One region of the Streptomyces purpurascens genome, then DNA from elsewhere that is predicted to be linked to it. Evidence: riboswitches for the same ligand, from Rfam matches in the RefSeq annotation. Region 1 holds a riboswitch; each other region holds the start of a gene.
What was found. A riboswitch is a leader RNA that binds a small molecule or an ion and turns the genes downstream of it on or off. The one in region 1 is predicted to bind cobalamin.
Positions count from the first base shown of each region.

Region 2: another riboswitch for cobalamin. It lies ahead of OHU35_RS12695 (prenyltransferase/squalene oxidase repeat-containing protein); the one in region 1 lies ahead of OHU35_RS28635 (ribonucleoside-diphosphate reductase subunit alpha).
Region 3: another riboswitch for cobalamin. It lies ahead of OHU35_RS38405 (energy-coupling factor ABC transporter permease); the one in region 1 lies ahead of OHU35_RS28635 (ribonucleoside-diphosphate reductase subunit alpha).
Region 4: another riboswitch for cobalamin. It lies ahead of metE (5-methyltetrahydropteroyltriglutamate--homocysteine S-methyltransferase); the one in region 1 lies ahead of OHU35_RS28635 (ribonucleoside-diphosphate reductase subunit alpha).

Region 1 covers NZ_CP108341.1:6,247,210-6,249,400, forward strand. Annotated here, with positions in the region: gene OHU35_RS28635 (ribonucleoside-diphosphate reductase subunit alpha) at 1-1,256, opposite strand, end outside; cobalamin riboswitch at 1,379-1,521, opposite strand; gene mctP (monocarboxylate uptake permease MctP) at 1,667-2,191, opposite strand, start outside.
Region 2 covers NZ_CP108341.1:2,780,081-2,782,271, forward strand. Annotated here, with positions in the region: gene OHU35_RS12685 (SAM-dependent methyltransferase) at 1-504, opposite strand, end outside; gene OHU35_RS12690 (hypothetical protein) at 538-777, opposite strand; cobalamin riboswitch at 809-941, shown strand; gene OHU35_RS12695 (prenyltransferase/squalene oxidase repeat-containing protein) at 1,053-2,191, shown strand, end outside.
Region 3 covers NZ_CP108341.1:8,460,360-8,462,550, forward strand. Annotated here, with positions in the region: gene cbiQ (cobalt ECF transporter T component CbiQ) at 1-215, opposite strand, end outside; gene OHU35_RS38400 (energy-coupling factor ABC transporter substrate-binding protein) at 221-589, opposite strand; gene OHU35_RS38405 (energy-coupling factor ABC transporter permease) at 586-1,287, opposite strand; cobalamin riboswitch at 1,317-1,524, opposite strand; gene OHU35_RS38410 (serine/threonine-protein kinase) at 1,593-2,191, opposite strand, start outside.
Region 4 covers NZ_CP108341.1:8,457,593-8,459,783, forward strand. Annotated here, with positions in the region: gene metE (5-methyltetrahydropteroyltriglutamate--homocysteine S-methyltransferase) at 1-970, opposite strand, end outside; cobalamin riboswitch at 1,136-1,357, opposite strand; gene OHU35_RS38390 (energy-coupling factor ABC transporter ATP-binding protein) at 1,385-2,191, opposite strand, start outside.

The sequences.
Region 1 (2,191 bases):
TTGGCGGTGCGGTTGGCGGCGTCCTTGAAGGTCATCCAGCCGTTGCCGGTCTGCGCGAGGGCGCGCATCATGCGGCCGTACAGCTCACGGGCGGGCAGGGTCTTCCTCGCCAGGCCCTTCGCCTCGGCCGCCCGGTACGAGGCGTCGAACTCCTCGCCGTACAGGTCGACCAGCTCGGGCACGTCCGAGGGGGAGAACAGCGACCACTGCCCGTCGGCGTTCACCCGCCGCATGAACTCGTCCGGCACCCAGTGCGCCAGGTTCAGGTTGTGCGTACGGCGGGCGTCCTCGCCGGTGTTGTCGCGCAGCTCCAGGAACTCCTCGATGTCGGAGTGCCAGGTCTCCAGGTAGACCGCGGCCGCGCCCTTGCGGCGGCCGCCCTGGTTCACGGCGGCGACCGAGGCGTCGAGGGTCTTCAGGAACGGGACGATGCCGTTGGAGTGGCCGTTGGTGCCGCGGATCAGCGAACCGCGCGCACGGATACGGGAGTACGACAGCCCGATGCCGCCCGCGTGCTTCGAGAGCCGGGCCACCTGGTGGTACCGGTCGTAGATCGAGTCCAGCTCGTCCTTGGGGGAGTCGAGGAGGTAGCAGGACGACATCTGGGGGTGCCGCGTGCCGGAGTTGAAGAGGGTGGGGGAGGAGGGGAGGTAGTCGAGGCGGCTCATGAGCCCGTAGAGCGCGGCGACCTCGTCGACGGACTGTGCCGTGTCGTCCTCGGCGAGGCCGGCGGCGACGCGCAGCATGAAGTGCTGGGGCGTCTCGACGACCTTGCGGGTGATCGGGTGGCGGAGCAGGTAGCGGCTGTGCAGCGTCCGCAGGCCGAAGTAGCCGAAGCGGTCGTCGGCGGCCCGGTCGATCAGCGCGTCGAGCCGGGCGGCGTGCAGGCGCACGAACTCGGCGGTCCGGTCGGCGATCAGGCCCTCCCGGTGGCCGACCGCGACGGACTCGGTGAAGGACGTGACGCCCTGCGAGGCGGCCTCGGCGCGGATGCCGATCGTCAGCAGGCGCGCGGCCAGCCGGGAGTAGGCGGGGTCCTCGGAGATGAGGCCGGCGGCCGCCTCCGTCGCGAGCTCGCGCAGCTCCGTCTCGTCCGCCCGCGCGGACCGGCCGCGCAACGCGGCCGCGGCGACCCGGCCGGGGTCGGCGTCGGGGAGATCGGCGGTCAGCTCGGTCAGGGTCCGCAGCAGCGCGGCACCGGGACCGTCGTGCTCTTCTTCGGCAGCTGAGACCGGTTCGGCTGGCGCGATGGTCACGTGGGGCTCTCCCTCGCTCGGCAAGGGGCCTCGCACAGGGCAGGGGGCAGCACACGAGCGCACACGGCGTCGCGTCCACCGGCCCATTCCACGAGGCCCGGACGTCAGGGCATCCCGGCCGGACGGCCGGGTGCGCTGTCGGCAGGTCCTCGGACTGACTCCTGTGCACGAACATGCACAAGTACACCGTTGCGGGACAGTTCCGGATTCGCACCGGATTCCCCTGCGGCGACAGCGAGCACGAGCATACATCTTGTGCCGGGTTCCGGTGGCACCCCCAGATGTTGTGTCGTGCTGGTTTCAGAGCGTCAACTGGTAGGTGAGGAGCGTGACGTGAGTACGCACGGCAGCGGGCCGCCGTGATGCCTTGTCACGGCGGCCCGCTGGGTGTCCTTGCGGAGAGGTCGGAGCTAGTGGGCGGAGCCTGCCGTGGCGGGCGGAAGCTCCACCTGGACCCCTGGGTCGCCAGCGTCGGCCGTGTAGTCCTCCGGCTTGGTCTCGTCGATGCCGTCGGGGGCCTTGAGGGCCTTCAGGACGAAGGTGAGGACCACCGTCACCACCACGTTCAGGACGAACGCCGTGAGGCCGATGTAGCCGATCTCACCGATGCCGGGGATCTCCTTCGAGGAGCCGCCGAAGTGCTTCTGGGTCGGCGAGGCGACCCCGTACGCGGCGGCCGTGCCGTAGATCATGCCGACCGCCCAGCCCGCGAGCAGCGCCCAGCGGTGGAACCAGCGGGTGAACAGGCCGCCGACCAGGGCCGGGAAGGTCTGCAGGATCCAGATGCCGCCGAGCAGCTGGAAGTTGATGGCGACGGTCTTGTCCATGGTGAGGACGAAGGCCAGCGCGCCCACCTTCACCAGCAGGGAGACCAGCTTGGAGACCTTGGTCTCCTGCTCCGGCGTGGCGTCCGGCTTGAGGAAGTCCTTGTAGAT
Region 2 (2,191 bases), 3.5 Mb from region 1:
ACCGAGGATGCCCATCAGCATGAGCGCGACGGGCTGGTCGAAGTCCAGCGTCTTCCCGGCTTCCCGGACGATCGTGCTCGGCTTGCGCAGGTCGGCGTCGACGTAGTTGGTGACGCCTTCCGGTGTGCTGGTGAGCAGCGCGCGGGCGTGGGCCAGCACCAGCGGGTCGTTGTCGACGTAGACGATCCGGCTCTCCGGAGCCACCCGCTGGGCGATCTGGTGGGTGTTGTCCACGTTGGGCAGCCCGGTGCCGATGTCCAGGAACTGCCGGATGCCCTCTTCGGCGGCGAGATGGCGGACGGCGCGGGCGAGGAAGTAGCGGGCGGCGCGGGCCCCGGTCTCGATACCGGGGAAGATCTCACGGAACGCGTCACCGGCCACACGGTCGACTTCGTAGTTGTCCTTCCCGCCCAGCCAGTAGTTCCAGATCCGGGCCGAGTGCGGAACCGAGGTATCGATCTTGGAGAGCGGCTCCTGCTCGGAGTTCTCCACCTGATCAGTCATGGACGCTCCTGCGTGTGGTCGTGGAGCTTCACGTTAACCGGTTTGCCCCACGGACAGGATCAACTCCTCGGCCGTGTCCAGCAGTTCAACCTCTCCACGCGTCATGGTCGGACTTGCGGCCCGGCGGCGCAGGGCCTCCGTCAGGGCGGGCCGGGTGAGCGGGGACGGGTCGGCGAGGAGGGCGGACAGCACGGCGCGGGCGGGGGTGGCGAGGGCGTCACCGGAGACGGCGGCCTGGGCGAGGACCACGGTTCCCGGTGGTGTGGTCGGCATGGGGCGAAGCTACCCTCGGGCGTTTTCCTACGTGCGGGTACAGTAGGCGGGTCGTCATCACCCGTACGGGGAGAAGCCGGTGCAATTCCGGCGCTGACCCGCAACCGTGAACCGCCCGCCGAGGCAGGCGGTGAGCCGGATCGCCCCGTACGGATCGTGACCGGCTCACGTGCCCGGCGCCCGCCGGCGCACGGCACCGTCGAGGTATACGGAGCCGAGCCGCCGGGGTGTCCCGTGCTGCCCGGCTCCCTCACAGGGAGAGGCACCCGCCGATCATGAACGTCCGCCGCAGCGCAGCGGTCCTGGCCGCCGTCACCGTGATCGGCGCCGCCACGCCGGCCGCCGCCGCTCCGTCCCCTTCGCCGTCCCAGGCGTTCCCCTCCGCCCTGTACGGAGACAAGGACCCCAAGTTCGACGGCGTCTGGCGCCAGTCGCTCGCCCTGCTGGCCCAGGACACGGTGGGTGAGAAGCCGGCCGCCAAGTCCGTGCAGTGGCTGGTCCGGCAGCAGTGCGAGGACGGCGGGTTCGCCGCGTACCGCCCGGACCCCACCGCCGCGTGCGACGCCAAGACCATGCTCGACACCAACGCCACGGCCGCCGCCGTCCAGGCCCTCGCCGCGCTCGGCGGACAGGACGCCGTCGCCGACAAGGCCGTCGGCTGGCTGAAGTCCGTCCAGAACGAGGACGGCGGCTGGGGCTACGCGCCCGGCGGCGCCAGCGACACCAACTCGACGTCCGTCGTCATCGGCGCGCTGACCGCCGCGGGCGAGAAGCCGGACCAGGTCGACAAGGGCGGAAAATCGCCCGACGACGCCCTGCTGAAGCTCGCCCTCCCCTGCGGCGGGGACGACGACGGCGCCTTCGCGTTCCAGCCGGACAAGAAGGGCGAGCTGACCGCCAACGCGGACGCCACGGCGGCCGGTGTGCTCGGCGCCCTGGGCCAGGGCATGGTGGTGAAGGCCGGCAAGAAGTCCGACGCCGGCTGCGCGGATCCCCGTACGCCGCAGCAGGCCGCGGCCAACGGCGCCGCCTATCTCACGCAGACCCTCGCCAAGGACGACGACCACCTCACCTCCGCCCTCGCCGGCTCGGACCCCCAGCCCGACCACGGCAACACCGCCGACGCGGTCGTGGCGCTCGCCGCGCAGGGCGAGACCGCGCAGGCCGGGAAGTCCGTGCGGTGGCTGGAGAAGAACTCCGCCGGCTGGGCCGAGCAGGGCGGCCCCGCCGCCTACGCCCAACTGATCTTCGCCGCGCACGCGACGGGCACGAACCCGCGTGACTTCGGCGGCACGGACCTGGTGAAGCAGCTCAACGCGACGGGCCCGGCCCCGCAGGCCCCCGAACAGCCCTCGGCGGCCGACAAGAAGGACGACTCGGACTCGACGTCGGACTTCTTCGGCGTCTGGTGGTA
Region 3 (2,191 bases), 2.2 Mb from region 1:
CCCAGCGGCACGCGGTAGGCACGCCACAGCCGGCGGGCGGGCACCCCGGCCGGCCCCAGCAGCACGGACACGGCCGTCACGAGCACCAGGGCCGCGCCCGGCCAGGGCGGCAGCGAGATGGCCAGCACGGTGAGTCCCAGACCGAGCACGGCCTTGTCCACGGGATGGCGGCGGCGCCAGCGACTGCTGTGCGCCGCCGCGTCGATCGGCAGCACGCGGCTCAGGCCCTTTCGGCCGTGGACTCCTCGGCGGTGCCGGCTGCCGCACTGTCGGCGTCCCGCTCCCGCGCCTGCCGCTCACCCTGCCGCCGGCCCCGGCGCAGACCGAAGTAGTAGGCGAGGACACCGGCGCCGAGGGCTGCCTGGAGGGAGAACAGCGCCGACTCGATCTCACCGGACGGCGGTTCGTACAGCGGCGAGAACCAGGGCTTGTAGTCCGGCTCGATCTCGGTGATCGCCGTCTCCGCCTCACCGTCGGCGCCCGTGAACGGCTCCTCCTTGTGGTCGCCGAGGCCGAGTGCGAGCGGCAGTACGGCGAGCGCGGCCACGGCGAGCAGCAGCAGGAGGTTGATCTTCGTGTTCTTCTTCATCGGGCGGCCACCTCGGTCTCGGTCCCGGACTGCTTCTTGGCGAGGAGCACGCCCAGCCGGGTCAGTTCGCCCTTGCTGGACTGCACCAGCAGCCGCATCACGAGCACCGTCAGCAGCCCCTCGCTCACCGCGAGCGGGATCTGGGTGACGGCGAAGATGGTGCCGAACTTGCCGAGCGCGCCCACGAACCCGCTGCCCGGGTCGGGGAAGGCGAGCGCCAGCTGCACGCTGGTGACGCAGTACGTGGACAGGTCGGCGAAGAACGCCCCGAAGAAGACCGCGACCATCAGCGGCACGTCGTACCGCCGCAGCAGTTTGTACACGGCGTATCCGGCCCAGGGCCCGACGATCGCCATGGAGAAGACGTTGGCGCCGAGCGTGGTCAGACCGCCGTGTGCGAGCAGCAGCGCCTGGAAGAGCAGGGTGATGGTGCCCAGCACCGCCATGATGGGTGGCCGGAAAAGGATGGCTCCCAGGCCCGTTCCGGTGGGGTGGGAGCAACTGCCGGTGACCGACGGCAGTTTCAGAGCGGACAGGACGAACGTGAAGGCACCGGAGGCACCGAGGAGCAGGGTGCTCTCGGGGTGCTCGCGCACTTCACGGGTGAGCGACCGGACCCCGTGGACGACGAACGGCGCCGACGCGACGCCCCAGGCGACCGCGTGTGCCGGCGGCAGAAATCCCTCGGCTATGTGCATGGCTCAGCAGACCCTCTCCAGCACCTCGTGGATGGTTGACGCGCCTTGGCCGGTCTCCTGGCTTACGGGTACCACCGCCCGTACTCCGCCTTCCCGGGTCACAAGGACCCAGTGGCTGCCCGTGAGGGCCGGAGCCGGACTTCCCGATTCACAGTGGCGAGGGCCGCACCGGCATCACACCGGCTTTCCCGTTCACCAAGGCGTGGTGACAGTAATGCCGAGATAAGGACGATGACAAGCCACCCGAGGGGGCGCGAGAGGGGGCGCGCGAGGGGGCGACCGCTCGCACGGCGGCGCAGGGCCGCTCAGTCGTCGCCCCCGTCGTCATCGTCGTCGCCGTTCTCCCAGGTCTGACGGGGCTTCTCCTGCCGGGGTTTGTCCGCCTTTCGCGGCGGGTCGGCCGTCTCCTGCGCCGGAGCCGTGGGGCTGGGGGTCGCTTCGACCGGGGTCGGGGGAGCGGGTGCGTTGGTGGACGGGGTGATATCGGCCACTGTGCCGGCGGCCGGAGCGGTCGCGTCCGGAGCCGTGCCCGCCGCCGGAGCGGAGGAGAGGGGCGAGGCGGAGCCGGCGGACGGCGTGGCGGCGGGGCTGCTCGCGGAGGGGGACGCGTCGGGTTCCGTGCCCTCCGTCGCGGTGTCGTCGGGCGAGAACCACAGCATGCCGGCGAGCATCGCGGCGGCGAAGAGTGCCGCCGCGGCGATCGTCGCGGCCGCTCTGCGCCGGTTGTCGTTGCCGCCCCGGGGTGCGGCGCGACGCGCACGACCGGTCTGGGCCGTGCGGCCGGTGCGCAGCCCCGGGGCGCCGGGCAGCGCGTACGTGGCCGGGTTGCGGGTCTCGGTGGCCGGATACGGCCTCGGCGCGGCGGACGTCACCGGGGGCGCGGCGTCCGGCAGCGGCTCGGGCA
Region 4 (2,191 bases), 2.2 Mb from region 1:
CGAGGAGCGTGCCGAGCCGGGAGAGCGAGGCCGCCAGGTCGTTGATCCAGATGTTGCGGCCGTTGACGACACCGGCGACCAGCCGCTTGCCCGGCAGACCGCCCACCGCGGCCAGATCGTCCAGGTTGGCCGCCGCCGACTCCGTGAAGTCCACCGCGAGTCCCTCGACCGGCGCCTTCGCCAGCACCGGCAGGGCGTTCCCGAGCCGGTCGAAGTACGAGGCGACCAGCAGCTTCGACCGGTCGGTCAGGGCTCCGAGGTCGCGATAGGCGCGCTCGGCGGCGATCAGCTCGGCCGGGGTCCGGTCCTGGACCAGGGCCGGCTCGTCCAGCTGGACCCACTCGGCGCCCGCCGCGCGCAGGTCGGCGAGGACCTCGGCGTACACGGGCAGCAGCCGGTCCAGGAGCGTGAGCGGCTCGAAGTCCGCGGGCACCCCCGGGGCGGGCTTGGCGAGGAGCAGATAGGTGACGGGGCCGACGAGGACGGGGCGCGCGGTGTGGCCGAGCGCCAGCGCTTCGCGCAGCTCGGCGACCTGCTGGGACGAGTCGGCGGTGAACACCGTGTCCGGACCCAGCTCGGGCACCAGGTAGTGGTAGTTGGTGTCGAACCACTTGGTCATCTCCAGCGGCGCCACGTCCTGCGTGCCACGCGCCATGGCGAAGTAGCCGTCCAGGGCGTCCGCCTCGACGGCGTCCCGGTGGCGGCCGGGGATCGCGCCGACCATGACGGTGGTGTCCAGGACGTGGTCGTAGAACGAGAAGTCGCCCGTCGGGACCTCGTCGATGCCGGCGTCGGCCAGCTGCCGCCAGTTCGAGGCACGCAGGTCGGCGGCGGTGGCCCGGAGGGCGTCGGCGGTGACGCGGCCCTTCCAGTAGCCCTCGATCGCCTTCTTCAGTTCCCGGTTCTGGCCCTGGCGGGGGTAGCCGTACACGGTGGCCCGTGCTGCCGCGGCTGCGGGCTTGGTGGTCACGGAGATCTCCTTCGCGAGACGAATCCCTGAGATCCCGGCGACGGGACGAGAGCGCGAAGGGGTGACGAACCGGACGGTGACGACCTCGCGCGGCACAGCGCGGTCGTCCGCCTGGTAGGTACGCCGACCCGCCCTCGAGGTCACCGGAATGTCCGCGCACGCATCGTCCGCGCGCGGGCAGTTGGCAGGTCTTCGGACTCGCGGGCACGTCCTCACCATGTGAGAACTCCTACTGGCCGTCGCTTCCCGGGCCCTTCGTGGGCCCAGTGCGTATGACGGCGGTCGTTCCCGCTCACCGCTGCGGGGCAGTCCCGGATTCCCACCGGGTTCCCTCTTGCGACGCATCCCGCCTGGCTGACGGGGCGAACCAGCTGCATCGCCAGCCTATACACGGGAAGGCCGCGGAAGCGACCCTCAGCCGCCCCTCACCGGCCGCCCCGCCGCCAGGGCGGCCAGCTCGTCCGGGGTGCGCGGGCCGGGTGCCGAACCGGTCAACAGCCCTTGCGCGCGCAGGAGGTCCGCGGCGGCGGCACCCCACGGCAACCGCAGTCCCGCCTGCCGAAGGAGATCGGTCCGGGCCAGTGCCGTGGGCGCGGGAGCGATGTGCACACCGTCCGGGGTGAGGAGCGCCGCGTCGTCGGCCCAGCGCAGGGCGAGATCGACGTCGTGGGTGGCCATCACCACCGTGGTGCCGTTCGCACGCAGCCCGTCGAGCGTCTCCAGAAGCCGTTCCTGGCCGTCGGGGTCGAGTCCGGCCGTCGGCTCGTCGAGGACGAGGACACGCGGCCGCATGGCGACCGCGCCTGCGATGGCGGTCCGCTTGCGCTGCCCATAGGAGAGCAGATGGGTGGGCCGGTCGGCCAGTGCGGTGATGTCCAGGGCGGCGAGCGCCTCCGCCACCCGCGCCCGTACCTCCGTATCGGCCAGCCCGAGGTTCAGCGGCCCGAACGACACGTCCTGCTCGACGGACGCCGCGAACAGCTGGTCGTCCGGGTCCTGGACCACGAGCTGGACGGTCGTCCGCAGCCGGGTCAGGCCCTTGCGGTCGTACGTCACCGGCTGCCCGTCGACCGTCAACCGCCCCTCGTGCGGCCGCAGTCCGCCGCTGAGCAGCCGCATCAGCGTGGTCTTGCCACTGCCGTTGCGGCCGAGCAGCGCGAGCGCGCGCCCCTCGCGGATCTCGAAGTCGAGGCCACTGAGCACGGCCGGGCCGTCCTCGTA